4 regions of the Streptosporangium sp. NPDC001681 genome follow, and region 3 is predicted to be linked to each of the others. Evidence: riboswitches for the same ligand, from Rfam matches in the RefSeq annotation. Region 3 holds a riboswitch; each other region holds the start of a gene.

The links. A riboswitch is a leader RNA that binds a small molecule or an ion and turns the genes downstream of it on or off. The one in region 3 is predicted to bind cobalamin.
Region 1: linked by a shared signal. The riboswitch ahead of cobN (cobaltochelatase subunit CobN) and the one ahead of ABT130_RS30785 (DUF7676 family protein) in region 3 are both predicted to bind cobalamin.
Region 2: linked by a shared signal. The riboswitch ahead of ABT130_RS17480 ((2Fe-2S)-binding protein) and the one ahead of ABT130_RS30785 (DUF7676 family protein) in region 3 are both predicted to bind cobalamin.
Region 4: linked by a shared signal. The riboswitch ahead of ABT130_RS16380 (ribonucleoside-diphosphate reductase subunit alpha) and the one ahead of ABT130_RS30785 (DUF7676 family protein) in region 3 are both predicted to bind cobalamin.

Annotation. Positions count from the first base shown of each region.
Region 1 is NZ_JBEOZN010000205.1:3,818-11,665, reverse strand. Features, by position in the region: gene ABT130_RS45190 (precorrin-8X methylmutase) at 128-754, opposite strand; gene ABT130_RS45185 (ferredoxin-like domain-containing protein) at 751-2,169, opposite strand; cobalamin riboswitch at 2,184-2,385, shown strand; gene cobN (cobaltochelatase subunit CobN) at 2,421-6,077, shown strand; gene ABT130_RS45175 (cobyrinic acid a,c-diamide synthase CobB) at 6,236-7,576, opposite strand; gene cobO (cob(I)yrinic acid a,c-diamide adenosyltransferase) at 7,570-7,848, opposite strand, start outside.
Region 2 is NZ_JBEOZN010000033.1:40,837-48,684, forward strand. Features, by position in the region: gene ABT130_RS17465 (helix-turn-helix domain-containing protein) at 1-1,067, opposite strand, end outside; gene ABT130_RS17470 (NUDIX hydrolase family protein) at 1,410-1,946, shown strand; gene ABT130_RS17475 (leucine-rich repeat domain-containing protein) at 2,076-3,014, opposite strand; cobalamin riboswitch at 3,253-3,430, shown strand; gene ABT130_RS17480 ((2Fe-2S)-binding protein) at 3,469-4,248, shown strand; gene ABT130_RS17485 (SAM-dependent methyltransferase) at 4,294-5,127, opposite strand; gene ABT130_RS17490 (hypothetical protein) at 5,318-5,557, opposite strand; gene ABT130_RS17495 (hypothetical protein) at 5,990-6,196, shown strand; gene ABT130_RS17500 (MFS transporter) at 6,336-7,631, shown strand; gene ABT130_RS17505 (tetratricopeptide repeat protein) at 7,621-7,848, shown strand, end outside.
Region 3 is NZ_JBEOZN010000082.1:69-7,916, reverse strand. Features, by position in the region: gene ABT130_RS30810 (metal ABC transporter permease) at 1-115, opposite strand, end outside; gene ABT130_RS30805 (metal ABC transporter ATP-binding protein) at 112-780, opposite strand; gene ABT130_RS30800 (MFS transporter) at 901-1,458, opposite strand; gene ABT130_RS30795 (copper resistance CopC family protein) at 1,469-2,089, opposite strand; gene ABT130_RS30790 (hypothetical protein) at 2,223-2,780, opposite strand; cobalamin riboswitch at 3,072-3,258, shown strand; gene ABT130_RS30785 (DUF7676 family protein) at 3,527-4,060, shown strand; gene ABT130_RS30780 ((2Fe-2S) ferredoxin domain-containing protein) at 4,057-4,386, shown strand; gene ABT130_RS30775 (ABC transporter substrate-binding protein) at 4,383-5,387, shown strand; gene ABT130_RS30770 (FecCD family ABC transporter permease) at 5,384-6,460, shown strand; gene ABT130_RS30765 (ABC transporter ATP-binding protein) at 6,457-7,251, shown strand; partial or broken gene ABT130_RS30760 (iron reductase) at 7,248-7,848, shown strand, end outside.
Region 4 is NZ_JBEOZN010000030.1:48,244-56,091, forward strand. Features, by position in the region: gene ABT130_RS16370 (mechanosensitive ion channel family protein) at 1-948, opposite strand, end outside; gene ABT130_RS16375 (ribonucleotide-diphosphate reductase subunit beta) at 994-1,989, opposite strand; gene ABT130_RS16380 (ribonucleoside-diphosphate reductase subunit alpha) at 2,056-4,311, opposite strand; cobalamin riboswitch at 4,428-4,629, opposite strand; gene ABT130_RS16385 (Bug family tripartite tricarboxylate transporter substrate binding protein) at 4,634-5,656, opposite strand; gene glmS (glutamine--fructose-6-phosphate transaminase (isomerizing)) at 5,762-7,582, opposite strand; gene ABT130_RS16395 (hypothetical protein) at 7,594-7,848, opposite strand, start outside.

The DNA.
Region 1 (7,848 bases), on a different contig from region 3:
CCCGTACAGGCACCCGAGATCCCCGCTCAACCCGCTCACTCCTCCTCACCCGCGATCGCGTTGACGGCAACCGCCGCCACCGCGAGCCCGACCCCGTACAGGCACCCGAGATCCCCGCTCAACCCGCTCACTCCTCCTCGCTCGCGATCGCGTTGACGGCGGCCGCCGCCATCGCGCTGCCGCCCCTGCGTCCGTGCACCACCAGGTGGTCGAGTCCGGCCGGGTGCTCGGCCAGGGCCAGCTTCGACTCCGCGGCCCCGATGAAGCCGACCGGCACGCCCAGCACCGCGGCCGGGCGTCCGGCACCCTCCTCGACCAGTTCGAGCAGGCGGAACAGCGCGGTCGGCGCGTTGCCGATCGCGACCACCGCGCCGTCGAGCCGGTCGCGCCACAACTCCAGCGCCGCGGCGCTGCGGGTGGTGCCCAGCCGCAGCGCCAGCTCCGGGACCCGCGGGTCGCCGAGTGTGCAGATCACCTCGTTCGCCTTCGGCAGCCGTCGCCTGGTGACGCCGGAGGCGACCATCATGGCGTCGCACAGCACGGGCGCGCCGTCGCGCAGCGCCTCGCGCGCCGCCGTGACGACTCCCGGCGACCACGCGAGGTCGTCGACGAGGTCGACCATGCCGCAGGCGTGCACCATGCGAACCGCGACCTGGGCGACGCCCGGCGGCATGCCGCCGAGGTCCGTCTCCGCGCGGATGGTGGCGAAGGAGCGGCGGTAGATCTCCGCTCCGTCCCTGATGTAGTCGATCACTTTCCCTCTCTGGTCGCCGCCACCGCGGCGCTCGTCTGCTCGGCGTCGGCGAACGTACGGCTCACGCCGTCCGCCTCGACGCGGTATCCGTCTCCGGTCGCGACCACGTCCACGACCCGGCCGCGCGGGCGTCCGCACCGCCGCTCGCAGCCCGACCAGTGCACGGGGAGCGCACGGGTGCGGCCCCGCGAGGGGTGGACGTCGTCAGGACCGTCCGCATCGAACTCGGAACCGGTGCCGTCGTTCGCCCGCGCACCCGCGTGGACGTCGGCGTGCACGTCGGCGAGGGCCTTGGCGCATCCGGGCCGGCCTGCGCAGGCGGTCAGGCCCAGCCACGGCGACGCCGGGTCGCTGACCAGGCCCGCGGCCGTGAGCGCCGCCCGCCGGCCATCGACCTCCGGCGCCGGCAGGTCGGGGACGACGATCGTCCGCCACGGCGTCACCCGGACCTCTCCCCCGCCGTGCTCGGCCGCCTGGGCGAGCGCCTCCAGCTGGGCCGCCGACAGCCGTCCGAGCGCGGCGAGAACGATGAGGGCCGACCTTCCGTCACGCTGCATGACGACCCCGGCCGCGCCGCCGTCCATCGTCCGCTCCCGCCGTACCACGGGGGCGGCCCGGCGAAGGGCCGGCTCCGCCCTGAGCACACGGGCCGAGACCCGCCCCGGACCGTCGGTCAGCTCGGCGAGCCGCCACGCGCCCGACCCCTGCTCGGCGCGCTCGGCCAGGAACGCCTCGGCGACCGCGAGCATGCCGGTGACGACGGAGGAGACGGGGGCGCGCAGCCCCAGGTCGGCACCGGCGAGCAGCAGCGCCACCTCGGAGACGTCCGCCGAGGCGTCCAGCGGATCGACCGGCAGCAGCGTGACGTCCGCGCCGAGAGCCGCCATGTCGCCCGAGCCGTCGTCGAGCGCGAAGAGGAACCGGCCGGGCAGGTCGGCGAGCGCGGGCCGGGCGCGGAGTTCCCCGTCCAGCTCGGACACGAGCGGACGGACGTCGAGCAGGCTCGCGGGTGCCCGCCCGGCCAGGGGTGAGGCCACGATGTTGCGTACCCGCTCATGCGTGGCCGACGGCAGCAGCCCGGCGGCGGCCAGCCGCACGGCGAAGTCGGATGCCGGGGAAAGCCTCCGGTCGTCGTCCGGAACGCGCGTGTCGTCGCGTGCCGGGTGCACGACGGGAAGGGACTCGCCGTCCTGCGGCGGGAGGCCGCGTACCTGGAGGTTCGCCCGGGAGGTCAGCTCGATCACGCCGGATCCGAGCTCCCGGGCGGCGGCGGCGACCACGCGGAGCTGACGCGCCGTGAGCGCCCCGCCGGGAACCCGGATCCGCGCCAGGCCGCCGTCGGCCGCGGCGTGCACCTGGAGCGCTCCGGGACACGCGTCGGCCCGGGTTCTTCCGGGAGGGTCGGTTATTGACACGCAGTGGATGGTAGCTCCCATTTCTTTACGGATGTCCGCCTGGCATAGTGTGACCTAGGCGACGGCGCAGGGAGGAAGCCGGTGTGAAACCGGCGCGGTCCCGCCACTGTAACCGGGGAGCGAACCCCACCGAAGGCCACGGTCCGGCAACGGACGGGAAGGCCGGGGTGAGCGTTGATCCGGGAGCCAGGAGACTCCTGCCGTCGCGATGACGACGACCCGGGGCGAGGACCCCGAGGGAGGACTTCTGCATGCGTTCCGTGCCGCCCACCCCGCGATCGGCCGTGCCACCCGCGCCGCCTGCCGTCCTGCTGCTGTCGACCTCCGACACCGACCTGCTCAGCGCGCGGACGAGCGGCGCGAACTACCGGCTCGGCAACCCGGCGCGGCTGTCCGCCGAGGACCTGCCCGCGCTGACCGAGGGCACGGACCTCGTGGTCGTGCGACTGCTCGGCGGACGCAGGGCATGGCAGGACGGGCTGGACGCGCTGCTCGCCGACCGGCGGCCCGTCGTGATCCTCGGTGGCGAGCAGGCCCCCGACGCCGAGCTGATGGAGCTGTCCACGGTGCCCGGCGGGGTCTGCGCCGAGGCGCACGCCTACCTCGCGCACGGCGGTCCGGCGAACCTGGCCCAGCTGCACGCCTTCCTCTCCGACACGGTGCTGCTCACCGGGTACGGCTTCGCACCGCCCGCGCCCACCCCGAGCTGGGGCCCCCTCGAACGTGTCGCGCGACGCACCGAGGGCCCCGTCATCGGCGTGCTCTACTACCGCGCGCACCACGTCGCGGGCAACACCGCCTTCGTCGAGACGCTCTGCCTGGCCATCGAGGAGGCGGGCGGCCAGGCCCTGCCCGTCTACTGCGGTTCCCTGCGCAGCGCCGAGCCCGACCTGTTCGACACGCTCCGGGCCGCGGACGCCCTGGTGGTCACCGTGCTCGCCGCCGGGGGCACCCGCCCGGCGACCGCCTCGGCGGGCGGGGACGACTCCGCGTGGGACGTCGGCGCGCTCGCCGAGCTGGACGTGCCGATCCTGCAGGGCCTCTGCCTGACCACGGGAAGGGACGCCTGGCGGGAGAACGACGACGGCCTGTCCCCGCTCGACGCGGCCTCCCAGGTGGCGATCCCCGAGTTCGACGGGCGGATCATCACTGTGCCGTTCTCCTTCAAGGAGGTCGACGACGAGGGCCTGACCGTGTACGTGGCCGATCCCGAGCGGGCCTCGCGGGTGGCCGGCATCGCGGTACGGCACGGCCTGCTCCGGCACGTCCGGGCACCGGAACGGCGGATCGCGGTGATGCTGTCGGCGTACCCGACCAAGCACTCCAGGATCGGCAACGCGGTCGGCCTGGACACCCCCGCCAGCGTGGTCAGGCTGCTCACGGCCATGACGGAGGCCGGGTACGACCTCGGAGACGGTTTCCCCGGCGTGGCGGAGCGGGACGGCGACGCGCTGATCCACGCGCTGATCGCGGCGGGCGGCCAGGACCGGAACTGGCTCACCGAGGAGCAACTGGCCGCGAACCCGGTGCGGATCCCGGCCGCGCGCTACCGGGCGTGGTTCGAGACGCTGCCCGAGGACCTGCGGCACGGCATCGAGGCGCACTGGGGGCCGCCGCCGGGCGAGTTGTTCGTCGACCGGAGCCGCGATCCCGACGGCGAGATCGTGCTGGCCGCGCTGCGCGCGGGCAACCTCGTGGTGATGGTCCAGCCGCCGCGCGGCTTCGGGGATAACCCGGTCGCCATCTACCACGACCCCGACCTGCCGCCGAGCCACCACTATCTGGCCGCCTACCGGTGGCTGGCCGACGACTTCGGCGCGCACGCGATCGTGCACGTCGGCAAGCACGGCAACCTGGAGTGGCTGCCCGGCAAGTCGGCGGGGATGTCGGCCTCCTGCGGCCCCGACGCGGCGCTCGGCGACCTGCCGCTGGTCTACCCGTTCCTGGTGAACGACCCCGGTGAGGGCACGCAGGCCAAGCGGCGGGCGCACGCCGTACTGGTCGATCATCTGGTGCCGCCGATGGCCCGCGCGGAGACCTACGGCGACATCGCCCGGCTGGAGCAGCTGCTGGACGAGCACGCCTCGATCGCGGCCATGGACCCGGCCAAGCTGCCCGCCATCCGGGCGCAGATCTGGACGCTGATCCAGGCCGCCAGGCTCGACCACGACCTGGGCGTCGACGACCGGCCGCAGGACAGCGGGTTCGACGACTTCCTGCTGCACGTCGACGGATGGCTCTGCGAGGTCAAGGACGTCCAGATCCGCGACGGCCTGCACGTGCTCGGCAGCGCCCCCGAGGGGAAGGCCCGCGTCGACCTCGTGCTGGCCATGCTCCGCGCCCGCCAGATCTGGGCGGGCCAGGAGGCACTCCCCGGCCTGCGTGAGGCCCTCGGCCTGGCCGAGGACGGCGGCGCCGCGAGGGTGAGCGTGGACGAGGCCGAGTCGACGGCCCGCGCCCTCGTCGAGGGCATGGAGGAGCACGGCTGGGACCCGTTCGCCGTCTCCCCCGTCACCGCGTCCGTCCTCGTCGGCGGAAGTGACCGCGACTCCGGAGTCCTGGCCGCCGTAGAGAAGGTGCTCGGGTTCGCGGCCGGGGAGATCGTGCCCCGGCTCGCCAGGACCACGGACGAGATCGGCGCGGTGCTGCACGCGCTCGACGGCGGTTACGTCCCCGCCGGGCCGAGCGGGTCGCCGCTGCGCGGGCTGATCAACGTGCTGCCGACCGGGCGGAACTTCTACTCCGTCGATCCCCGGGCGGTGCCCAGCAGGCTGGCGTGGGAGACCGGGCAGGCCATGGCCGACTCCCTGCTGGAGCGGTACCGCTCCGACACCGGTGAGTGGCCGCGCTCCGTCGGGCTGTCGGTCTGGGGCACCAGTGCCATGCGCACGGCGGGCGACGACGTGGCGGAGGTGCTCGCGCTGCTCGGCGTGCGGCCGCTCTGGGACGAGGCGTCCCGGCGGGTCAGCGGCCTCGAACCGATCCCGCTCGCCGAACTCGGCCGGCCCAGAATCGACGTGACCGTCCGGATCAGCGGGTTCTTCAGGGACGCCTTCCCGCACGTCGTCACCATGCTGGACGACGCCGTACGGCTGGTGGCGGGCCTCGCGGAGGCCGCCGGGGAGAACTACGTGCGGGCGCACGCCGACGCCGACCTGGCCGCGCACGGCGACGAGCGGCGGGCCACCCTGCGGATCTTCGGCTCCCGTCCGGGTGCCTACGGCGCGGGCCTGCTGCCGCTGATGGAGAGCGGGAACTGGCGCGACGACGCCGACCTGGCCGAGGTGTACGCGGTCTGGGGCGGTTTCGCCTACGGTCGCGACCTCGACGGAACACCGGCGCGGCAGGACATGGAGAGCGCCTACCGGCGGATCGCGGTGGCCGCGAAGAACGTCGACACCCGCGAGCACGACATCGCCGACTCCGACGACTACTTCCAGTACCACGGCGGGATGATCGCCACCGTGCGGGCGCTCACCGGCCGGGCGCCCGCCGCGTACGTGGGCGACAGCACCCGTCCGGACGCGGTGCGGACCAGGACCCTGCACGAGGAGACCGCGCGGATCTTCCGCGCCCGGGTGGTCAACCCCAACTGGCTGGCGGCGATGCGCAGGCACGGGTACAAGGGCGCGTTCGAGCTGGCCGCCACCGTGGACTACCTGTTCGGCTACGACGCCACGACGGGTGTGATGGCCGACTGGATGTACGACAGGCTGGCCGCCACCTACGTCCTGGACCCGGAGAACCGGGCGTTCATGGCCGCGTCGAACCCATGGGCGCTGCACGGCATCGCCGAACGGCTCCTTGAGGCGGCCGACCGGAAGATGTGGGAGCACCCCGACCCCGAGATCATGACGGCCCTGCGGGAGGCGTACCTCACCATCGAGGGCGACCTGGAGGATCGCTGACCCGCCCCCCGGGGTGAGTGTGGTTCAACCGATGCCGCCGGAGTCGAAGTCATCGGACCGGTGCGGGCGGAGATGTACGCGCGTGATGTAACCACCTCTGTGCAGGATGCCGCCGGGCTCGGAGTCATCGGACCGGTGCGGTGCCCTGTGAGGGCGGTTCAGCCGATGGCCGCGACCAGGCGTTCGGCCAGCTCGGGGCTGCCTGCCCAGTGCAGGTGCAGGTAGGAGGCGGCCAGCAGGGGCTCGGCGAAGCCGTCGGCCGCGCCCCTCCAGCGGAACAGCGGCGGCGTCGCGTGCCCGGGATCGGTGGCCGTGCGGTGGAACTCGTGGCCCCGGTAGCGCTCGCCCTCGCGGGTGAGCACGGACTTGGCGGTCGCCACGGCGTCACGGTAGCCCAGCGTGAGCCTGCCGGTCATCGTCGCGGTGATGTCGAGCCTTCCGCACATGGGATGGCCGTCCAGCTCGCGCGCCAGGTAGAGCAGCCCGGCGCACTCGGCGACGATCGGGCCGTCGAAGGCGGCCACCCGGCGGCGGAGCGGCTCGTTGGCGGACAGCTCCGCCGCGTACATCTCGGGGAAGCCGCCGCCGATGACGACCGCCCCGGCGTTCTCGGGGAGGCACTCGTCCCTGAGCGGGTCGAAGTTCGCCACCTCGGCCCCCGTCGCCGCGAGCAGCTCGACCTGCTCGGCGTACCCGAAGGTGAACGCCGCCCCGCCCGCCACGGCCACGACCGGCCGTCCACCGGACGCGGACGCGGTCACAGACGGGGACGGGGGCAGGGCCGGAGTCCAGGGATGTGCGGGCAGCGGCGGCGCCGAGCGCGCCAGGGCCACCAGTCCTTCGAGGTCGCAGGAGTCGGCGACCAGGGCGCCCATCCGCTCCACCGCCGCCACCGCGTCCCCGCTGCGCTCGGCCGCCGGGATCAGCCCGAGATGGCGGGAAGGGGTCGCCACCCCGTCCACCCGCGGGATCACGCCCAGTACGGAGATGCCGCTCTCGTCCAGCGCGGCGCGGCAGATCTCCTCGTGCCGCGGCGAGCCGACCCGGTTGAGGATCACCCCGGCCAGCCGTACCCGGGTGTCGAAGGAGGCGAAGCCCTGCACGAGCGCGGCCACGGACCTGCCCTGCCGCGCGGCGTCCACCACGAGCACCACCGGCGCGCCGATCAGCCGGGCGACGTGCGCGGTGGAGGCGAAGTCCCCGCTCCCGGCACCGTCGTACAGGCCCATGACCCCCTCGACCACGGCGATGTCCGCGTCCCGCGCACCGTGCAGGAAGAGCGGCGCGACCCGGTCCTCACCGGTCAGCCAGGGGTCGAGGTTGCGGCCGGGGCGCCCGGTGGCGAGCGCGTGGTAGCCGGGGTCGATGTAGTCGGGTCCCACCTTGTGCGGGGAGACCCGCAGGCCCCGCGCGCGCAGCGCCGCCATCAGGCCGGTCGCGACGGTGGTCTTCCCGCTGCCCGAGGACGGCGCGGCGATCACCAGTCGCGGCACTACCATTCGATGCCCCTCTGGCCCTTCTGCCCGGCGTCCATCGGGTGCCTGACCTTCCCCATCTCGGTCACCAGGTCGGCGACCTCGACCAGCCTCGGGTCGGCATCCCTGCCGGTGATCACGACATGCTGGTTGCCCGGCCGCGCGACCAGGGTGGCGACCACGTCGTCCACGTCCAGCCAGCCCCATTTCAGGGGGTAGGTGAACTCGTCGAGGACGTAGAAGCGGTAGGTCTCCGCGGCCAGGTCACGCCTGATCTGCTCCCAGCCCTCGCGGGC
Region 2 (7,848 bases), on a different contig from region 3:
GCTCTGTCGTGATCCCTGAGCCACAGATGTGCCCTGGACATGTCTATCTCGTGATGTGCCCTACGTTCGGCGTACAGCCTGGCAGGCGGGATGAAACCCGAGTCCAGGCGAATCGCCCTGTCGTAGTCACCGAGTTCCGTCGCCACCACACATCCGTGAATCACCGCGTTGACGGGATTCACCTGCAGCCCGTACGGGTCTGACCGGGTTCGCGAGTCGATGCGGGCGGCTGTTTCCGCCGCGAGGCCGTGGTGCTCCCAGGCGTCCGACTCATGCCCCAGCCGGGCGGCGGAGACGGCCGCGCGAAACTGGAGGGAGCCGTAAACCTGCAGGCCTGCCGGATCTGACCGGTCCACCTCGCTCGCCGCCCGCCTCACCATGGTCAGCGCGATGTCACCGGACCCCAGGGTGAGCAGCAGCAGCGCCCGCGACAGCGAGACCAGGTGCCGCAGGTGCGGGTCGTCGGCGCGCAGCGCGGCGGTCGCGGCCCGCTCGACGGCGACCTGCGCCAGGTCGTTGTAGCCCAGGCGGCGGGTCAGGGACACCGCTATGGCGTACGCGTGGTTCAGCAGGCGCCACGCCCTCGGAGCGTCCGACTCGACCGCGTGGACCGTCAGCTCCTCGATGGCCGGCGGCAGGCGCCCACCGAGCCTGACATGGGCGGCGGCCCCCTGCAGCTTCTGGAGTTTGACCAGTTCCTTGGCGAGCTCATCAAGTGACCGGGGAGGGACCTCCAGCTCCGGGGAGACGTCGGCGTAGGTGACAGCGCGCCTGATGGCGGGCATCGCCGCGTGCACCGCGTCGGTGCGTCTGTCGGACCCTCGGTAGGGCTGACCGTTGATCTCGGCGGCATCGACCCCGCAGGCCCTTGCCACAGCCGCCACAAGCGAGGGAGTGGCCGGTTTATGACCCGCCTCGACCTGTGCGATCAGGCTGCGGGAAACATTGGCCCTGGCCGCCAGGCCGGTTTGGGTGAGCCCTCTGCGTTTACGCGCCCTGGCAATTCGACGCCCAGTGCTTTCATTCTGACCGCCGCCCAGATCGGGATCCCATTCATGCCTGGCCATCTCACCACCTTCTCTCGCTCACGCGATGTCTTCACGATAGCGGCCTGAGCATTTCACCGAGATGAACATTCCCAACGACCGGTTCTCTTTCCAAGAGGTCCATGCCGGTTCTGCGGTGAATCATAAGAGCCGGATCGGGGCGGTGATGAACAGGGTCTGCGCACGGTGGACGGCGGCGCGTTCGGCATGGCGAGAAGCCGGTACGCCTGGCGATATCGCGAGCATCGACTCCACGACCGGCGTACCGCGAGCGAGGCCGGGCGGCGCCCCGCCGGCCCTGACTTTCGGCAGGTCGCCGGGGAAGAACGCGTTTCCGAGCCCACCGCGAAGTACGATCGATCAATGACCGAAATGACCGAAACCACGCCCGGCTGGCTCTCTCCCGAAGAGCTGGAGTCGACCCGCGCACGAATGCCGATCCTCTACGTCGACGCCGTGCCGGTGCGAGTCGACGAGGCCGGAGTGGTCACGCATGTCGGCCTGCTGCTGCGCATCGGAGCGGACGGGACGGTCAGCCGCGCCCTCGTCTCCGGCCGGGTGCTGCACCACGAGCGGGTCCGCGACGCGCTCATCCGCCATCTGGAGAAGGACCTCGGCCCGACGGCACTGCCCAACATCCCCGCCTCTCCGCAGCCGTTCACCATCGCCGAGTACTTCCCGACGCAGGGCGTCACGCCCTACCACGACCCCCGGCAGCACGCGGTCTCCCTCGCCTACGTCGTCCCGGTCGTGGGTGACTGCCGCCCCCGGCAGGACGCCCTCGACCTTGTCTGGTTCACTCCCGAGGAGGCCTCGTCACCGCTGGTGCAACAGGAGATGCTCGGCGGTCAGGGCACCCTGCTGAAGCAGGCCCTCGCCTACGTCGGCCGCCTCTCCTGACCTTCCGACGGCGGAAATCCCCGTCAGCGCGAGGAGAGCGGGCTGCTGTGCCCCCTCTCTGTGCCAGGCTCAGGCAGCGGCCTCAACGCGCTGTCCCTGCCACTGCCACCGCACCTGATTCGGAGAGGCTCAGCGGGTGCGGCTGGCCAGGAAGCGGCGCCATTCCGGACGGGTTCGCGCGAGTGCTCGCAGCGAGGCCGGAACCTGGGGCCTGGGGTCGTTGCGGTCCAGGCGCAGGTCGGTGAGCGCGGTCAGCTCACCCAGCCACTCCGGCAGCTCGGCCAGCCGGTTTCTCCGCAGATCGAGCTCGGTCAGGGAGGTGAGGGTCCGCATCGACTCGGGAAGGGCGGTCAGCTTGTTCAGGCCCAGGCTGAGGGACCTGAGGGCGGTGAGTTTGCCGATCGACTCCGGCAGCTCGGTCAGCCCGGTGTTCCACAGGCCGAGAGAGGTGAGGGCGGTGAGGTTCCCGATCGACTCCGGCAGGCCGGTCAGTGGGACGCATCCCATATCGAGATGCTCCAGAGCGGTCAGCTCGCCCAGCCACGGAGAGAGGTCGGCGGGCCGGCTGTATGTCAGGTCCAACCAGGTGAGGGCGGTGAGACGGGCCATCGACGCCGGGAAACAGGCCGGCCCGGCGTACCACATGCGGAGCCTGGCGAGCCGGGTGAAGTCGCCGATCCACTCGGGCACCTCCTCCAGGTCATAGAGGTTGCTCAGGTCGAGTTCCGTGAGACCGGTGAGCTCGCGCATCGAGTCGGGGAGGCGGCGCAGTCCGGTCACCGAGACATTGAGGTAGATCAGTCCGGTCAGCTCGCCGATCCATTCGGGCAGGGCGGTCAGCTCACGGTTGCCCCCGAGGTCGAGCTCGGTCAGCGCGGGCAGGTCGGTCAGGAACCGGGGAAGCTCGGTCAACCAGTTGGATCTCAAGTGCAGCACCCGCAGACCGGGAAGCTCGGCCACCTCCTCGGGCACCTGGGCCAGCCCGAGACCCGACAGGTTCAACGTGTCAGATCCCTCGCGCAGGTACGTGTTCATCCGCCGCCGAGCGGTCCGAAGCACGGAATCCACTGCTGCCACCCTGTTTTTCTCCTTGCCGTCAACAAGATGTGATCGGCGATCACGGTAGCGATGAGGACTTGCGACCCGGTTGTGGGTCATTGAACTTGTTTCGCCCTCGGGGTGCGGGACCGCTGGTCACAGCATGATCGCGAGTTCGGCAAGGTATCGCCGGTACGCGGTGAAAAGCGCGTCGCCGGAAGCGGTGGCCTCCTTGGGCAGGCCCTCCCACCGCGAATCATGCGGGCCGTGCGACCATGACAGCGAAGGTGACGGCGGAACGAGGAAGCCGGTGTGAACCCGGCGCGGTCCCGCCACTGTGATCGGCGAGCGGACCCCGACATCGCCACTGCCCGGGTACGGGTGGGAAGGCCGGGCGAGCTTGGACCCGAGAGCCAGGAGACTCACGCCGTCGCCTCCTCAGCGAAATTGGGGCGGAACTCCCCAAGAGAGGAAGGCGGTTGCCATGCCGTGCGACTCACCCGCCGGTGCTCCGCCCGGACTGCTGCCCGCCGCCCCGGCCGTGGTCGCCGGCGCGGTCGCCGACGTCCGCTCCATCGGCGGCTACTTCGGGATCGAGACAGGCGAGGCCGAGACCGGATGGCGACCGTTCACCGATCTGTGGACGGCTCCGGGCGTCCTGGAGGCGAGAATCCACGACATGGCCGGACGTCTGGGCACCACCGAGCATCGGGTGGCCGCCTCGATCCTGTTCCAGGGCCTGGCCGCCCGCCTGTGGTCACCGTCCATCGGCGCCGTGGTCGCGCACGACCTGCTCATCGACCTGGCCCCCGAGCACCTGTACTGGCGGCCGGCCCCCGACCCGCTGCCGCTGCGAGCCACCCGGCTGTCCGGCTGGGGCGTCCGCGACCCCGCGCGGATCGCCGAACCGGTCTACCGCGGCATCATGGCCGAGATGCTGGAACCGCTCGCGGAGGCGGTCCGGCGGATCGTGAAGATCGCGCCGGGGCTGTTGTGGGGCAATGCGGCCTCCGCACTGGCCGGAACCATCGGCGCCTTCACCCACCGACGGCCCGACCTCACCGCGAAGGCCATGAGGCTGGGCCGCGAACTACTGGACCGGGATCTCCTGCGCGGCACCGGCGAACTGACCGAGCCCGTACCCGGCCGTCCCTTCTTCGTCCGTCGCAGCTGCTGCCTGTACTACCGCCTGCCCGGCGGCGGCATGTGCGGTGACTGCGTCCTGTTGCCGACCCGCCGGCCACCAACCCACCGCCCTGGCTGACGCTTTTCGTTTCGCGCCTTCCCAGTCCAGTTCGCCTGGAGGCGGTCAGCTACGTCCGACGACGCCGAGGATGCCCGGCTTGGTGAAGTCGACGGTGATCTTCTCTCCGTACTCGTTGTACTCGGAGCGCCACGCCTCGACCGGGACGATCCCCGGCTCCAGCAGCTCCATTCCACTCAGCAACTCGGCCAGCTGTTCCGGGCCGCGCGAGGTGAGCGCCCCCGCGCTGGTCGAGCGGTAGACCTGCTGCCCGGCCTCGTGCACCTCGGCGCTGACGTTGGCCTCGAAGGCGTGCGTGACGATCAGATGGCTACCCGGGGCCAGCCGTTCGCGGATCGTGGTGATGATGTGGGCGACCAGGGCGTCGTCGGGAATGAAGTGCAGCATCGAGATCAGCAGCACCGCGACAGGCTGGGTGAAATCGACGGCGCTCTCGATCTGCGGGTCCGTCAGGAGCTTCTCGGGTTCCCGCATGTCGCCCTGGACGACAGAGGTGAGGTGGTTGTCCTCCAGGAGCGCACGGCCGTGCACCAGGACGATGGGGTCGTTGTCGACATAGACCACCCGGGTGTCGGGCGCGATGCGATGGGCGACCTGGTGCACGTTGTCCTGCGTCGGCAGTCCCGACCCGATGTCGAGGAACTGCCGCACGCCCTGGCGCACGAGCAGATCGACGACTCGCGAGAGGAACGCCCGGTTCGCCCGGGTCATCTCGCGGATACCGGGCACCACCCGCATGAACTGTTCCGCGGCCGCCCGGTCGGAGGCGAAGTTGTCCTTGCCTCCGAGGTAGTAGTCGTACATTCGAGCGACACTTGGGGTGTTCGGGTCGATACCCGCTGGAACATCTTCTTGCTCGCCCATACCCTCGCCCTTCATCGCCTTCGGGAAGGATATGGGAATTCCATAAAACTGTTGATCTTTACTGACAAACCATATACGACCGAATTCCCAGGGTGATCGCGGCACCGGCGAGCGACACCCGCGCGGACCGGCGGACGGCCACCGTGTGATCGGAAGTCGTACGCGGCCCACGCGCGCTTTCCGGATTCGGCGGGCCTGCCGGCGGCTACCCGTCCCGCTCGATCGACCCGGAGTTGCTCTCGGTGCTCCGGTAGCTCTGGTGGCCGGGCTCCCAGGTCCAGGTCTCCGTGCGGCCACCGTTCGTGATGGTCAGCGTACCGGCGGGATCATAGTACGGCGACTCGGGGGACCAGGGTGGAACGGGGTCGGCGTACGCGACCGGCGTGGCGAACGCTACCGCCGAAGCGGCGAGAGCGGTGGTGACGAGATAGCGGGAAATGGACATTTGCTCCCCCAAAAGACATAAACGGTACAGCGGGGATATTGCCTGATATAAGGCAAAGAGAACCACGCCGATGATCAAGACTCTGGCCGATTCGCATTCGGCACGGCCGCCCGCTCCGGGACCGCTCATCCCGGCGAGAACCGGCGGGTCTCCGCCGAGAGCCTGATCGTCGACGGCGGGCATCCGGTCATCCGGGTATCCCACCGGATTCCACTCGGGCCCGGCCGCACTGGACCGATCCCACTTGGTGGGAGCTTGGCGCCCGGCATGAGCGAGCGAGGCCTCGGCCGCTCGGTCGCCCTCGGAAGCTGTGAGCCAAGACGACGGCGCGAAGGACACCAAGTCTCCACCAAGGAGCGTCGGCCAGCCTGACGGTGTCCAACCATCTGGCCCTGCACACCAGGTCGGGGCCCTTCTCCCAGGAGAATCTCAATGGCGCGCGGTCTGTCCACCAACCACAACGAAACCGTCCTCGAAGGCGGCCTGTCCACCAACCACAACGAGACCCTCGTCCCCGCAGACGGCCTGTCCACCAACCACAACGAGACCCTCCTCGAAGGCGGCCTGTCCACCAACCACAACGAGACCCTCGTCCCCGCAGACGGCCTGTCCACCAACCACAACGAGACCCTCCTCTAGACAGCCGATCATCGACCGCCGTTCCTCGCCGGAAACGCTCCGGCGAGGAACGGCGGGTTCAAGGACGTCATCTACGACGTTGAACGGTCCTGCTGAATCCATGGACCACCACAGACGACAAGCAAGATAGGTGAAACGGATGCCGGTGCGCGGATTGCTGCCGCGTCTTCCACGACGGACCTGGCTCATTCTCAGCGGCGATGCCGTGTCCGCGCTCGGCACGGGGATGACACTGCCCTTCTTCCTCATCTACCTGCACCGCATGCGGGATATCGACCTTGCCCTGGCAGGGCCGATCTTCTCGATGATCGCGGCCGCGGGACTCATCGGAAACCCTCTCGGCGGTCTGCTCTCGGATCGCTTCGGCGCGCGGCAGACCAGCGTGGCGGGCCTTGTCATCGTCGCCGCAGGAACCACGGGTCTGGCGGTCATCCAGTCGGCCTTGCAGGGATTTCTCGCGGCCGGGGTGTACGGGCTCGGCATCGCGATCACGGCACCGGCCTTCCAGTCACTTCTCGGCGGCTCGGTGCCCGCGGAACTGCGGGCGCAGGCCTTCGCGGTCCGGCAGGCCGCCGTCAACGCCGGTGCCAGCGCCGGAGGGCTGGTGGCAGCGTTCGTGGTGAGCTTCTCGTCGTTGTGGAGCTTCGTGATCCTCTACCTGTTGGACGCGGCGACGTTCCTGATCTTCGCCATACTGATCGCCCGGTTCACACATAATCCTCCGCAGATCCAGAAAACGCCGATCACCGCCGTCGCGGGCGGGTATCGCGAGGTGGTTTCGAACCGGATGCTGCGAAGGATCTGGGTTCTGGTGGTGGCCGTGGTCGTGTGCGGGTTCGTGGCCTACTACACCGCCTATCCGATCTACGCCACCGAGGTCGGCGGGCTCGACGCCGGAGGCCTGCGCTTCACCTTCATCGTGCAGACCTGCATGGTCGTGGTCGCCCAGCTCTTCGTGCTCCGTCTCATGACCGGCCGGCGCCGAACTCGCGGGTTCGCGCTCTGCGCCGTGCTGATGGCCGCGGCGTGGGCGACGGTACTGGTCACCCCGCTACTGGGAGGCGGCGGGATCGCCCTGACCGGATTCACGATCGCACTGACGCTGTTCGCCATCGGGGAGGCATTCCTCGCCCCGACCATCCCGCCGATCATCAACGATCTCGCCGACGACTCGAACAGGGGACGGTACAACGGGGCGTACACCCTCGCATGGACCAGTGGTTACGTCATCGGCCCCGGATTGGCAGGTATGGCGCTCGGCGCCGGCTACGGTTCGGTGCTCTTCATGGTGCTGGTGGGGGTGCTCGTCCTGGTGGTCGGCCAGGCGATCCGGCTGGAGCGGTTCCTTCCCCCGTCGGTGAACGGGGTCTCCGCCGAAACGACTCCCACCGAGGCGATCGAGGTGGCACAGGGGCGCGGCTCGCATGACGGCTGAAGAGACACCCGCCATGACGGACCTCGACCTCTCCCGTGAGCACGAGCGGGCAGGCCGCTATGCGGAGGCGTACGACGGCGTCATGGTCGCCGTCCGCGATCTCACCGGCGGCGCCCGCGCGGGCCACCCGGACGCCGGTGGCGATCTCGCCGACGCCCTGATGCTCGCGAGCCGGCTGTGCCGGCGCCTCGGGCGCCACGATGAGGCCGAACGCCAC
Region 3 (7,848 bases):
TGTCCAGCCCCACGATGAACACCCCGACGATCGGCAGCGCCACCGAACCGAGCAGCAGCGCCACCAGGGCCAGCCGGACCGAGGGAATCTCCAGCAGCGTCCAGATCGAGTTCACCGGACCTCCCGCAGCCGCCCGGCGGCCATCTCGGCCACCCGCCCGCACGCCTGGGCGACCACCCGGTCATGGGTGACCACCACCACGCTCACCGCCAGCCCGGCCAGCACGCCGGCGACCTGCTCCTGACCGGCGAAGTCCAGGGCCGCGGTCGGCTCGTCGGCCAGCACCAGTCCCGCCCCGGCCGCGACCTGTCCCAGCGCCCGCGCCAGATAGGCGCGCTGCAGCTGGCCACCCGACAGGGTGGCGAGCGGGCGCTCCAGCAGGGCGGCCACCCCCAGGTCCTCGGCCGCGGCGAACGCCCGCTCGGCGTGTCCGCCGCTGGCCAGCAGCTCGCGCACCAGCAGCGGGAAGCGTCCGGCCGCTTGGCGCTGCGGGATCCAGGCGACCTCGGAGCGGCGGCGGGCCCAGTCGGCCGGCGTGCGCGCCCGCCGTCCCGAGACCTCGATCACCCCGGAGACCTCGCGATGCAGTCCGAGCAGCGCGCGCAGCAGCGTGCTCTTGCCCGAGCCGTTGGTGCCGATGATGGCCAGATGCTCGCCGGGGGCGAGCGCCAGGTCGACGGCGTCCACCGCGAGGAGTCTGCCGTGCCGGCAGCTCACGGCGGACAGGCGTAGACCGGCGGCGCTCGCCGGGGAATCGGAGAGGGGAACGGGGACGGGCATGGGCGTACTCCGGTTGGGGGGTAGGGGCACGGCGGCAGCCGGGCGGACCGGGTCCGCCCGGGAGGGCATCGTGAGGAGACGGGACCGCCTGTGGGGGTCAGCCCGTGAAGGGGGAGCGGCTCAGCCGCGGATCGGCAGTGGCGGGGCCCGCCCGCTGAGCGCGTACCGCAGTAACGCGGATCGCAGCAGCGGCGGGGCGGGGGAGCTCGTGAGCCATGGACGGGCGGGTGCGGCCGTCTGGCCGCACCGGACCCTCAGCAGCCGGCACAGCCGGACGGCGAGGCGGCGCAGCACCGCCCAGAGCGCGGCCTCGCCACGAGCCAGCCACCGCGCGGCCAGCGCTCCCGCCCAGCCGTGCGTCACCACCATGCCCAGCCCGGGGACCAACCCCGAATGCGCGTGCCCGCCGGCCTCGGCCAGCGGCGCGATGAGGTGAACCGTGGAGAAGAGCAGGTGCAGCGCCACCTGCGTTCCTGCCAGCAACGGCCAGATCACGCCCAGGCCGCGCTCGCCGCCGGTCGCGGGCAGCGCCGCCAGGAACGCCAGCGTCAAGGCGCACGCCGCCGCCGGTGCGGAGACGACGCCCCCGCCGGACACGTGTGCGAGCACGCCGAGCCCCAGGCACACCACGGCGAAGGCCGCGGCGCGGGCGAGACGTAACGTCAGGTGCGCGGGCATGGCCGGCGGATCACTCCGCGCCGCCGGGACGGCCTCGGCGAGAGGCCTGCAACCAGATGCCCGCGCCGATGGCCACGATCGCGGCGAGTGCGACCCAGATCCAGCCCGGCAGGCTCCCGGCGTTCTCCTGCTCGCCGGTGGCGGAAGCGGGGCCAGGCGAAACGGGCTGCGCGACCACCGGTGCGGACGCTGAAGCCGTCGGCTCCGGCACCGGTGTGGTCGCGACGGTCGATGCGGCCTTCGCGGGCGGTGTCGCCGGGGCGGTCACGGTGAAGGGAGTCTCCCCCTCGATCGGGTGGCCGTCGGAGGAGACCACCCGCCAGGCGATCACATAGTCACCCGGGGCCAGGGGCGCCGGAACATCGGAGGTGACCGTGTCACCTGCGGCCTTCGCTTTGCCGATGTCGATGATCGTGTCGCTCGCCGTGCGCAGCGCGACCGCCGGGAAGCGGACCTGAGAGCTGAACTCCAGCTTGATCCGTTCGACGGCGGAGACCTTGGCATCCTTGGCGGGAGAGCTGCTCTTGAGGCGGTCGTGGGCGAGCGCGGCGGGTGCGCCGAGCAGGACGAATATGGCGCAACACAGGGCGGTGACAACGGTCGTGCGGACGGATCGTGGCAGGGACGCCATCGTGGACTCCAGGAGGAACCTCCGGCCGTGCCCTCGGCACGGACCGGCGAAACGGAAGGAACGCCTCCAGTGAAAAAAGGAGGGCGTCTGGTCACGGGGGCACGCCACCCTCCGGACCCTTCCTTCAGGTCCTTCAGCCGGCGTGTCGCGGTACGGGCGGGCCGCGCCGCCGCAGCACCGGCAGGATTTCCCAGCCGCCGTACGGCCGGACATCGGCGGCCGGAACGGCCCGCCACACCGGCGGCGCCACCTCGGCGGGGATGGCGAACAACAGCCGGATCAGCGGCCTCGGCCCGCCGTACAGGCGGATCATCAGCCACAGGGCGCTCTCGCCGCGGTGCAGCCACCATCCGGTGCCCAGCGCCACTGCGAGATGGATCACCGTCATGCCCAGGCCGGAATGGCCGTGCTCAGCGGAGAACATCGCCTGCGGTGCGGGCGCGGCGCGATTGAACAGCTCATGCAGCAGGATCTGCGCGCCGGTGGTCGCGCCGAGCACGACCTCCACACCGCGCTCGCGCCCGTTGAGCGCGTACGCCACGCAAAAGGCGATCAGTGCGCCCAGAACGGCCAGGTGCGGCGGGATCAGGCCGCCCCCGGCCAGCGCGTGGCCGCCCGCGGAGACCACGAGGCACATCGTCGCGAAGACGATGGCTCGTGGCACGCGCAGCGCCGACGCCGTAGGGGTCACAAAGGACATCCTGTCAGCCGGGTGACTCGCCGAGAAGACCGGGACAGCGGATCACGCCTCAGGCCGTCGCGGCCGGGTGCGTGAATCTCATACCCGGGCATACGTGGGAACGGCTCCCGCCGTTCACCCGAAACGCGGGACGGTCATGCGAAGAGCGCCTCGTGTTCCACGGCGGCCGTGCGTGTGGAGCCGGATCGCGTGCCGCCCCGGGACCGCACGCACGGTACGCGCGGCGGTCCCGGACGCCGTTGCAACGATCATTGAACGAGCCGGTCGAGGTCTTGTCGTTAATGGTGGTTGTGCGAACATGGTCGGCGTAGGCGACGGCGGAACGAGGAAACCGGTGTGAATCCGGTGCGGTCCCGCCACTGTGATCGGCGAGTGAATCCCGAACAGGCCACTGCCCGCGTGCGGGTGGGAAGGCCGGGAGGAGCATCGACCCGAGAGCCAGGAGACTCACGCTGTCGCCTCCTCACGAAATGGGGCGGATCTCCCCAAGAGAGGACGGTGGCCGTCATGCGGTTCTCCCGCTATGGGGCCCTTCAGCCTGCCCGTCGTGCAGGACTCTCCTGGTGATCCGGCCTCTCGCCCGTCGCGGCAGCCGTCGAGGAACGGTGACCGCGGCCAGTTTCCAGGAGACCACCCATGGGCATCCTCCGCCCGATCACCGGCGTGCTGCTCGCTGTCCTGCTCACCGCCACCGCCTGTGGCGCCCACGAGCAGTGGACGAAAGCCGTAGGAGAGCGATGAGCCACACCGTCGTCGAGGAACACCGGACCACCCTGCACCTGTGGGCGCTGCCCACCGACGAGCAGACCCTGCTGGCCCTGGTCACCGGCATCTTCGAAAAACACTGGGAGCACATCTGGTTCGGCGTGATCGTCCAAGGCGCCGCCTGGGAGGTCGCCGCGCCCAACGCACCCGAGCGGATCAGCCTGTACGACGGCTATGTCACCGTCGACTTCGGCCGCTGGTGTATCGGCGAGCACACCGCGAGCGGTCCCGAACTCGGGCGGATCCGCCGCTGCGCCCGCGCCGAGCTGTATCGCTCCATCGGCGCCGACGGCAGCCCCGTCTCCTGGGGCCTGCGGATGTTCAACGGCCAAGGCGACCAGCTGATGACGGTGCTGCTGCCCAACCCCTTCCTCACCGACCGCCAGCAGATCCTCGACCCGCCCGACTATGAGCGCCTGGCCACCTGGGACGAACTGCGCGCCACCTACCTCGGCCTCGGACCCGACCCGCTGGATCGCACCGGAAAGGGATTCAAGCACGCATGAGCAGGCTCACCGTCTGCCGGGACTGCTGCTGCGGTAGCACCCGCAAGATCCCCGCCCTCGACCATGACGAGCAGCTTCGCCGCCTGTCGGAGATCGCCGATGTCCACGTCAGCGACTGCCTGGACGTGTGCGAGCAGGCCAACGTGATCGTCGTGCGGCCCTCACCCGCCGGACGCGCCGCAGGCGGGCGGCCGGTATGGCTCGGCCTGGTCAACCACCTCGACGTCGCCGAGGACATCGCCGCTTGGATCCAGGCCGGAGGCCCCGGCCTCGCGCCGATTCCCGACATCCTCACCCTGCACCTCTTCACAAGGACCCGTTCATGACGAGCCGACGCTCACTCCCACTCCTGCTCCTCCTCGTCTCCGCGCTCCTGGTGGCCGGTTGCGGAGCCGGCGAGCAGACCGCCGGCCCCACGGGCGCCACGAATCCGGCGGCGAGCTCGGCCGCCGCAGGGTTCCCCCTCACCGTGACCAACTGTGGTGTGACGACCACCTTCCAGAAGCCGCCGCAGCGGGCGGTGACACTCAACCAGCATGTCACCGAGATCATGCTCGCCCTCGGGCTGGAGAAGTCGATGGTCGGGACCGCTTTTCTCGATGACGAGATCTCTCCCGCCTACGAGAGCGCCTACCGGGGGATCACGGTGCTCGCCAAGGAGTACCCCTCCTACGAGGCGTTGCTGTCGGCCGAGCCCGACTTCGTCTACGGCGGATTCAACAGTGCCTTCGCCGAGAAGGAGGGGCGCGGCCGGGCCGTCTTGGCCAAGGCCGGGATCGACTCCCATGTCAACATCGAAGCATGCCCGACCGGCCCGGTGACCATGACCCAGGTCGAGGAGGAGATCCGGACGATCGGCACGATCTTCGGGGTGGCCGACCGCGCCGAACGGCAGGTCGCCGCGATGCGCGGCGTGCTGGACGGCGTCAAGGCCAGGATCGACGGGGCCGAGCCGGTCAAGGTGTTCGTCTACGACAGCGGCGACAAGACCGCCTTCACCGCGGGCGGCGCCGGAATCGGTAACGAGATGATCAAACTGGCGGGTGGGACGAACCTGTTCGCCGACCTTCCCAAGTCCTTCGGAGATGTCTCCTTCGAGCAGGTCGCCGAGCGTGCGCCCGACGTGATCGTCATCTACGACTACGGTGACGAGCCCGTGGAGGGCAAGAAGAAGTTCCTGCTCGCCAACCCGGCACTCAAGGACGTGCCCGCGATCAGGAACCAGCGGTTCGCGGTGCTACCGCTGTCGTCCACGGTGCTGGGCGTGCGGATGCCCTCCGGCGTGGAGTCACTGGCCCGCCAGATCCACCCGGACCGCTTCGCGTGACCAAGATCGCCCCGTCCAGGCCGCCGGCACCCGTGGTCGTCGGCGGCCGCGGGCGCGTGCCGTACACGCTGGTCCTGGCGGTGCTCGCCGTCGCCGTGGTGGCGGCCGCCACGGCCGGGATCGCGGTCGGTTCGGTGCGTCTGCCGTTCGGCGAGGTGTGGGCCATCATGCTGCACCGGCTGTATGCGCCTCTGGTCGAGCCCACCTGGGCGCCGGTCAGGGAGACGATCGTGATGGACGTCCGCCTGCCCCGGATCCTGCTGTGCGGCGTGGTGGGGGCGGGGTTGTCGGTGTGCGGGATGGCCCTGCAGGCGCTGGTGCGCAATCCGCTGGCCGATCCGATGCTGCTCGGGGTGTCCTCGGGCGCGACGGTCGGCGCGGTCGTCGTCATGGTGTTCAACGTCTCGCTGCTGGGGGCGTTCTCGCTGCCGCTGGCCGCTTTCGCTGGTGCCTTTGCGGCGCTGGTGCTGGTCTACTTCCTGGCCCGCTCCGGAGGGCGGATGACGACGGTGCGGCTGGTGCTGTCCGGGGTCGCCACGGCCGAGGTCCTCTCGGCGGTGGCCAGCTACCTCATCGTCACCTCCAACGACCCGCACAAGGCCGATTCGGCGCTGCGCTGGATGCTGGGCGGCCTGGCCGGCACCACCTGGGACCTTGTCTGGATCCCCGCGGCGGCGGTGCTGCTCGGCACCGGCGTGCTGCTGAGTCTTGGCCGCCCGCTCAACCTGCTGCTGGCCGGGGAGGAGGCCGCCGCGGCCCTGGGGCTGAACGTGCACCGCTTCCGGGGCGCACTGTTCGTCCTGGTCGCCCTGATGATCGGCGCGATCGTCGCGGTCAGCGGTTCCATCGGGTTCGTGGGGCTGATGCTGCCGCACGTGGTGCGCCTGCTGGTCGGCGCCGACCATCGGCGCGCGCTGCCGGCTGTCGCCCTGCTGGGCGCGGCCTTCCTCATCGCCGCCGACCTCGCCGCCCGCAGTGTGATCGCCCCGGAGGAGATTCCGGTCGGCATCCTGACCGCCCTGACCGGAGGGCCTTTCTTCCTGTGGCTCATGCGGCGGAGGGCGGCCCGGTGATCCCGGCGGACAGGCCCGCGGCTCTGCGCCTGGAGGGCGTCGGCGTCGTCGTCGGCGGCAAGGTCCTGGTGCGGGAGGTGTCCTTGGACGTCGCCCCGGGTGAGGTCGTCGCGCTTGTCGGCCCCAACGGCGCGGGCAAGTCCACCCTGTTGCGCACCCTCTACCGGGCACTGCGCCCCACGTCGGGACAGGTGCGGCTGGACGGCGAAGACGTCTGGCGGATGACCGGCAGGCGGCTGGCCCGGCGGTTGGCGGCCGTCCTGCAGGAGGCGCCCGGCGAGTTCGAGCTGACCGTGTACGACGTGGTGGCGATGGGCCGTACCCCCTACAAGCGGGCGTTCCAGGGCGACGACGCCGACGACCGGGCCATCGTCACGGGCGCGCTGCAGGAGTTGGACGTCGCCGATCTCGCCCAGGCTCCGTTCGACCGGCTGTCCGGCGGCGAGAAGCAGCGCGTCCTCATCGCCCGCGCGCTGGCGCAACAAGCCGGGACGATGGTGCTGGACGAGCCGACCAACCACCTCGACCTGCGCCACCAACTGGACGCCCTGCGGCTGGTGCGGCGGCTCGGCGTGACCGCCGTCGTCGCGCTGCACGACCTCAACCTGGCTGCGGCGTTCTGCGATCGGATCTGCGTCATGGCCTCCGGCCGTCTGGTCGCGGCGGGCCCGCCTGCCCAGGTGCTCACCACGGCACTGCTGGCCGAGGTCTACCGGGTCGAGGCCGAGGTCACCCTGCACCCCCGCAGCGGCGTCCCGCAGATCAGCGTGCTTGCGGGAGACCTGACATGACCCGCCTGCGGCCCGCTCGGCCCGAAGCCGTCGCCACCGCACTGGTCGACCTCGCCGGCCTGGACCCTTTCGTCACCCTCGCCGTCGGCGAGGGTGACGGCGCCTGGCGGCCCGTTGCAGACGCCTACGCGGATGGGTTCGCCCATCTGGTGGCCGACCGGGTGACCCGGTACGGCACGCCCGAGCACCGCATCGCCGCGTCCGTCGTCCAGCTCGGCCACGCCGCCCGGCTGTGGTCTGTCGTGTTGGGCTGCGTCGTCGCGCACGGTATCGTCCCCGACCTCGGAGACCTCCACCAGCAGGTGGACGGGCCCGACCTACGGCTGCCCGCGGCCCGCGGCTGGTACGCACCCGAGGGCGAGGACCGCGTCCAGGTCCTCCACCGCTTGGTCATGGACGAGCATCTGGCCGCACTGGCCGCCGGGCTGCGCGTCAAGGTCGCCCCGGGACTGCTGCGTGGTAACGCGGGCTCCGCCCTGGCCGAGGCGGCGCGCACCCTCCTGCGGGCCCGCCCCGCCCTGCGCGGGCCCCTCACCCACCTCGCCGGCCGGCTGCTCGACAGCGCGGCGCCATCGAGCGGTCTGTGGCCAGGCGGTG
Region 4 (7,848 bases), on a different contig from region 3:
GCGGATGTCGCACTTGAGGTCCCAGGCACTGGCGGAGTCGGCGGCGCTCATCAGGGCGCGCAACTCCAGCAGCCCGTTGGGAAGGGTGTCGGTGACCTGGAGGGTCCAGTCCTTCTGGTCCCAGAGCGGGTGCACGCGCAGGGCGTGGTAGAGCTCGGTGCGCAGTTCCTCGACCGGCACCGACCAGTCGACCCGGATGAACACGTGGCCGATCACCCTGCTGCTGTGCCGGGTCCAGTTCTCGAACGGGTTGGTCGTGAAGTAGGAGACGGGCAGGACCAGCCGGCGCTCGTCCCACAGCCGCAGCACCACGTAGGTCAGGCTGAGCTCCTCGATGCGGCCCCACTCGCCCTTCACCACGACGACGTCGTCCAGGCGGAGCGCGTCGCTGAAGGCCAGCTGAAGGCCGGCGAGCAGGTTGCCCAGTGTCGACTGGGCGGCGATGCCGACGACGACGCCGGCGATCCCGGCCGAGGCCAGCAGACCGGCGCCGAGCGCCCGCACCTGGGGGAAGGTGAAGAGCATCGCGCCCAGCGCCACCACGATGATCACCGCCGAGGCGACCCTGCGGACCAGGGTGATCTGGGTACGGATGCGGCGCGCCCTGCGGTTGCCCTCGCCCTGGACCGTGACCAGGCGGTCCAGGACCACGTCGGTGACGGCGTAGGCGGCCTGGATGACCAGCCAGGTAGCGCACCCGATCATCGCCACGCTGAGGCCGCGGTCGATCACCTGGCTGACTGAGCCCTCCGCCATACCGGGCTCGTAGGCGGTGTAGGCGGTCGCCACGGCGGCCATGGCGAACCCCGGCCAGGTGCAGCGGCTCACGACCGGACCGGCGAGCGCCCACTTCTCACCGATCAGCCGTGAGCGCAGCACCCTGCGCACCACCTCGACCGCCACGACTGCGGCGGCCACGGAAATGATCATGATGATCCAGCTGGACACTGACGACTGCCCCTTCGTCGCTCTCTTCCCCGGACCATCAGCCAATCAGAAGGACTCGTCGAAAGCGACATTCCCCTCGACGGCTATCTGGTAGGCCGAAACCCGCCGCTCGAAGAAGTTGGCCAGCTCCTGCACGTCCTGCAACTCCATGAACGCGAACGGGTTGGCCGTGCCGTACCGGACGGGCATCTGGAGCCTGACCAGCCGCTGGTCGGCCACGTACTCAAGGTAGCGCCGCATCTGCTCCACCCCCATTCCCGGCAGACCGTCGCCGCACAGGTCGGCCGCGAAGGCCAGTTCGGCCGCCACCGCCTCCTCGATCATCTGGGTGACCTGCTCGGTGAGCTTGTCGTCGAACAGGCCGGGCTCCTCGGCCCGCACGGTCTCCACGACGCCGAAGGCGAACTCCATGTGCATGGACTCATCACGGAAGACCCAGTTCGTCCCGGTGGCCAGGCCGCTGAGCAGCCCTCTGGCGCGGAACCAGTAGACGTAGGCGAAGGCCCCGTAGAAGAACAGACCCTCGATGCACGCCGCGAAGCAGATCAGGTTGAGCAGGAACGTCCGCCGGTCCTCCCTGGTCTCCAGCCGGGTCAGCCCGCCGAGCGAGTCGATCCAGCGGAAGCAGAACTCCGCCTTGTCGCGGATCGAGGGGATGTGCTCGACTGCGGCGAACGCCTTGACCCGCTCGTCGTGGTCGGGCAGGTAGGTGTCCAGCAGGGTCAGGTAGAACTGGACGTGCACCGCCTCCTCGAACAGCTGCCTGCTGAGATAGAGACGCGCCTCGGGGGCGTTGAGGTGCTGGTAGAGGTTGAGGACGAGGTTGTTGGCCACGATCGAGTCGCCGGTGGCGAAGAACGCCACGAGGCGGTTGATCAGGTGACGCTCCTCGGGCGTCATCCTCGCCAGGTCCGCCAGGTCGGAGGCGAGATCCACCTCCTCGACGGTCCAGGTGTTGCGGATCGCGGCCCGGTAGCGCTCGTAGAACTCGGGGTAGCGCATCGGCCGCAGGGTGAGATCCATGCCGGGGTCGAGCAACATCGGGAAAATGCCTTTCGGAGTGGCTGAGGGGTGACGGGGTGCCCTCGGGACGGGCCGCCGGCAGGCCTACTGGCAGGCGTCGCAGTACTCGGGGTTCTCCAGGGAGCAGGCGACGGCCTGGGGGTCGAGGACGGGGACGGGGACCTCCCCGGCCACCGGTGCCGCCACGGTGGCCTGCGCGATCCGGGTGGCCGGGCGCGAGCGCAGGTAGTAGGTGGTCTTCAGGCCCGACTTCCAGGCGTAGGCGTACATCGAGGAGAGCTTGCCGATGGTCGGCGTGGCCATGAACAGGTTCAGCGACTGCGACTGGTCGATGTACGGGGTGCGTGCGGCGGCCAGGTCGATCAGCGCCTTCTGCGGCAGCTCCCAGGCGGTCCGGTAGAGCAGCTTCAGGTCGGCGGGGATCTCGGGAATGTCCTGGACGGAGCCGTCGGCGCGCTTGATCGCGTCACGGATCCGCGAGGTCCACAGCCCCCGGGCCCGTAGGTCGGCGACGAGATAGCGGTTGACCTGGAGGAACTCACCCGAGAGGGTCTCGCGCTTGAAGATGTTGGAGACCTGCGGCTCGATGCACTCGTAGCAACCGGCGATGGAGGCGATCGTGGCCGTGGGCGCGATCGCGATCATCAGCGAGTTACGCAGCCCCGTTCCGGCGATCCGCTCCCTGAGCTCCGTCCACGCGGCCGACGTCGCGGCCCCGTAGTGGTCGGGGTGGAGCACCCCGGCGGCGGCCCTGGTCTCCCGGTACGAGGGGTGGCGGCCCCGCTCCACGGCCAGGTCCGAGGAGGTCCGGTAGGCGGCCAGCGCGATCTCCTCGGAGATCCGGGTGGACAGCTTCAGCGCCCGCGGCGAGTCGAACGGCAGCCGCAGCGTGAACAGCACGTCGGCCAGGCCCATCACGCCGAGCCCGATCGGGCGCCACCTCTGGTTGGCGGCCCGGGCCTCGGGGGTCGGGTAGAAGCCCAGGTCGATGGTGCGGTCGAGGAACCGCACGGCGGTGCGGACCGTCGCGCGCAGCCGCGCCCAGTCGATGCCCTCTCCGGAGTCCCCGGACAGGTGGGCGGCCAGGTTGATCGAGCCGAGGTTGCAGACCGCGGTCTCGGCGTCGCTGGTGACCTCGAGGATCTCGGTGCAGAGGTTCGACAGATGGATGACGTTTTCCGGCCTGGCCGTCTGGTTGGAGGTCCGGTTGGCCGCGTCCTTGAAGGTCATCCAGCCGTTGCCGGTCTGGGCGAGCGTGCGCATCATCCGGCCGTACAGGGTGCGGGCGGGGAGCTGCGCGGTGAACCGGCCCTCGGCCTCGGCGGCCCGGTAGGCGTCGTCGAACGCGGCGCCGTACAGGTCGGTGAGGTGCGGGACCTCCTTGGGGTCGAACAGTGACCACACGCCGTCGGCCTCGACCCGGCGCATGAACTCGTCGGGGATCCAGTTGGCCAGGTTCAGGTTGTGCGTGCGGCGGGCCTCCTCGCCGGTGTTGTCGCGCAGTTCGAGGAACTCCTCGATGTCGGCGTGCCAGGGCTCCAGGTAGACGCAGGCCGCGCCCTTGCGGCGGCCGCCCTGGTTGACCGCGGCGACGCTTGCGTCCAGGGTGCGCAGCCAGGGCACGATGCCGTTGGAATGGCCGTTGGTACCGCGGATCAGCGAGCCCCGCGAGCGGATCCGGCTCCAGGCGATCCCGATGCCCCCGGCGTACTTCGACAGCCGCGCGACCTGCCCGTAGCGCTCGTAGATGGCCTCCAGCTCGTCGCGGGGCGAGTCGAGCAGGAAGCACGAGGAGAGCTGGGGCCTGCGCGAGCCGGAGTTGAACAGCGTGGGCGAACTGGGCAGGTAGGACAGGGTGGCCATGAGCGCGTACAACTCGGCGGCCTCCTCGACGGTCTCGGACAGGCCGCAGGCCACCCGGAGGAAGAAGTGCTGCGGGCGCTCCAGCACCTTGCGGGTGCGCGGGTGACGCAGCAGGTAGCGGTCGTAGACGGTACGCAGCCCGAAGTACTCGAATCTGGCGTCGGCGTCCGGCTCGATGAGCGCGTCCAGGACCCCGGCGTGGGCGGCCACGAACTCCGCGAGCCCGTCGGCGATCAGCCCCGCCTCGTGCGTCGCGGCGACCGACTCGGAGAAGTCGCGGACGCCGTGCTCGGCGGCCTCGTCGGCGATCAGCTCGGCCAGCAGCGCGGCGGCGACCCTGGAGTTCTCGGGGTCGGTGATCACCCGGGCCGCCGCCTCGTCGATGGCCAGCCTGCGATCGACCGGCGCGTTCCCGGCGTTCTCCGCCGCGGTTCCCGCCGCGATCCCTGCTGCGGTCTCTGCCAAGGCCTGTGTCACGTGGTGTTCCTCGCTCGCTCTGACTTCCCCGTACGGCTCCGCCGGAGGGGCACGCGTCCGCGAGCGATCCCGGGCACGCCGGACCGCCTCGTTCCGCGGGCCCTCCCACGAGGCCCTGGACAATCACGTCACCGGCAGGTCTTCGGACTCACGGGCGCCCTGCGCATGCCTACCGGCCGTCGCTTCCCGGGCATGGTTCACCCAGTGCTCACATGACGGCTTTCGTTCCCGTTCACCGCTGCGGGGCAGTCCCGGAATCTCACCGGGTTCCCTCTTGCCTCGCCCCTCCCGGGGCGAACCAGCAACGAGCAGGATCCTACATCTAGGGGCGTCTGACGCAACTACCCCAACAAGTTGTGTCGGAGGACTTCAGTAGCCCGAGCTCGTGAAGCACCCCGCGGGTGCGGGCCGTCTCGGTGAAGAGCCACTGGCGGAAGTCGTCGCCGCTGAGGTAGACCCGGCTCCATCCATTGGCCGCGCACAGGGCGCGCCAGCGCGGCGCGGCGTCGATCCTGTCACACAGGGCGATCGCGGCGTCCCGATCCGTCTGGCTCATGCCCTTGGGTCCCAGCAGGCCGCACCAGTCGCTGTACTCCAGCCGGACCTCGACCTCCAGGAGCGTCGGCGCGTCGATCCCGTCGAGCCGACTGCCCGAGGAGACCACCAGGGGACGCAGGCGGCCCGCGGTGATCTCGGGCCGCAGGGCGCGGGCCGACCCCAGCAGGGCCGCCACCCGTCCGACCTGGAGCGCCTCGGCGGCATCCTCGGCGCCGAGGAACCCCGCGTACTCCAGCAACCGGGCGTCCACCCCGAGGCACTTGCCGATCATGCCGTAGAGCACGTGGTCGGAACCGCCCTCCGGCCGGCCGCCGACCGTCAGCACCGCCGGGTTGCGGCGCAGCTCCGCGGCGAAGTCCTCGAAGGTGCGCAGGCGGGAGTCCGAGGGGACGACCAGGACCGTCCAGTCGCCGACCAGGCGGGCGAGAGGGGTGGCGGCGTCCACCACCGCGGCGGTGTTGGCGATCTCCGCGGCCGTCACCATCGGCATCGCGGTGACGAGCAGCGTGCCCTCGTGCGTGAACGAGCCGCGTACGGCGCCGAACGCGTCACGCGGGATGGAACCCAGGGCTCCCGGCCGCTCGACGGCCATGGCGGAGCGCGCCAGTCCCGACAGGACCAGGACGGAGGCGAGCCTGCCCGCGATGCCGTCCCAGCCGTGGCCGTCGGCGGTGGGTTCGAGGATGCTCAGGCGGCCCACGGCCGAGTCGGCGGAGTCACCGTTCAGGTCGCAGCCCGCGACGACCATGGCACCCGCCACCAGCGCGAAAAACCTCCTACGGCGCATAAGCGCCCCTTCCCCCAAGAACCCCCTATACCATAGGTTACCCTCTTATCACTATCTGTTACAGGCCGGGGACGGCCACCACCGGCGGCCGCCCCGGGAGCCGTCTCACTCCACCGTGACGCTCTTGGCCAGGTTGCGGGGCTTGTCGACGTCCCGCCCCAGTGCCACGGCGGCATGGTAGGCGAAGAGCTGAAGCGGGATCGACAGCAGGATCGGGTCCAGCTCGGTCTCGTTCCTGGGCACCACGACGCAGTCGTCGGCCAGCTTGGGGTCGGCCGTGCGGTGACCGACCATGAGCACCCGGCCGCCCCGGGCGCGGATCTCACCCAGCGTGGTGAGGTTCTTGTCCAGCAGCTCGTCGTCGGGGACGATCGCCACGGTCGGCATGTCCGGGCCGATCAGCGCCAGCGGCCCGTGCTTGAGCTCGCTGGCCGGGTACGCCTCGGCGTGCACGTAGGAGATCTCCTTGAGCTTCTGCGCGCCCTCGCGGGCCACCGGATATCCCCGGACCCGGCCCACGAACATCATGCTCGGCGCCTCGGCGTACTTCTGCGCCAGCTCCTTGAGCCGCGGCTCCAGCGTCAGGATCTCCTTGATCTGGTCCGGCAGCCTCCGCAGGCCCTCGCAGATCCGGCGGCCGTCGGCGGGGGACAGGTCACGCACCCGGCCGAGGTGCAGCGCGAGCAGCGCGAAGGCCACGGCGGTCGAGGTGAACGCCTTCGTGCTCGCCACCGAGACCTCGGGACCCGCGTGCAGGTAGACGCCGCCGTCGCACTCACGGGCGATCGCGCTGCCCACGGTGTTGACGATGCCGAGCACCCGGCCACCCTTGCGCTTGAGCTCCTGGACGGCGGCGAGGGTGTCGTAGGTCTCCCCCGACTGGCTGATCGCCACATACAGGGTGTCCGCCTCCACCACCGGGCTGCGGTAACGGAACTCGCTGGCCGGCTCCGCGTCGGCCGGGATGCGCGCCAGCTCCTCGATGAGCTGCGCGCCGATCTGGCCCGAGTAGTACGCGGAACCACAGCCGATGATCTTCACCCGGCGGAACGAACGGGTCTCCCGCGCGTCCATGTTGAGGCCGCCCAGGTGGGCGATGTGGAAGCGGTCGTCCAGACGCCCGCGAAGCGTCCTGGCCACGGTGTCGGGCTGCTCGGAGATCTCCTTGAGCAGGTAGTGCTCGTAACCGCCCGTGTCGTAGTGCCCCGCCTCCCAGTCGACGGTCAGCGTCTCCTTGGCCGTCTCCCGCGCGTCGCTGGCGAAGGTGTTGAACCCGTCCGCCTTGAGCACGGCGATCTCGCCGTCCTCCAGGTGGACCACCTGGCGGGTGTAGCGGACCAGCGCGGCGACGTCCGACGCGGCGAACATCTCCTTCTCACCGATGCCCAGCACGATGGGGCTTCCGTTGCGGGCCACCACCACCTCGCCGGGGCGCTCGGAGTCGATCACCGCGATGCCGTACGTGCCGACGACCCGCTTGAGGGCGGTCCTGACGGCCTCCTCCAGGGAGTCGGCCTCCTTGACCGTACGGGCGATCAGGTGCGAGAGCACCTCGGTGTCGGTCTCCGACAGGAAGATCGCGCCGTCGGCCTCCAGCTTGGCGCGCAGCTCGTCGGCGTTCTCGATGATGCCGTTGTGCACGACGGCGATGCGCTCGTCGGTGGACAGATGAGGGTGGGCGTTGACGTCACTGGGCGCGCCGTGGGTGGCCCAGCGGGTATGGCCGATGCCCAGTCCGCCCTTGAACCGCGCGGGCACGACCGCCGCCAGGTCGGCCACCCGGCCCTTGACCTTGCGCATCTTCAGACCCTTGTTGGAGACCACCACCCCGGCCGAGTCGTAGCCCCGGTACTCAAGACGCTGCAGACCCTCCAGCAGGATGGGGGCCGCGTCCTTGGGCCCTACATAGGCCACGATTCCACACATGTAACCGTTCCTTATCCATAGACGATCCGGCGCAGCTGGCGCAGGGAGAGTTCGGGTGCCGCGACACGGCGTACCGCCAGCTCGGCGGCCAGCCTGGGGAAGATCTCGTCATTGACCAGCCCTCTCCCCTTGAGCTCCCCGTGACGCCGCCTGACGAACTCCTCAAGGGGTTCGGAGAAGTAGGCCAGCACGTCGGCGACGACTCGCGCCGCTTCGCCCGGGCCGAGGGCGCTCGTCCGGGTCAGGTGGGTGATCAGATCCTCATA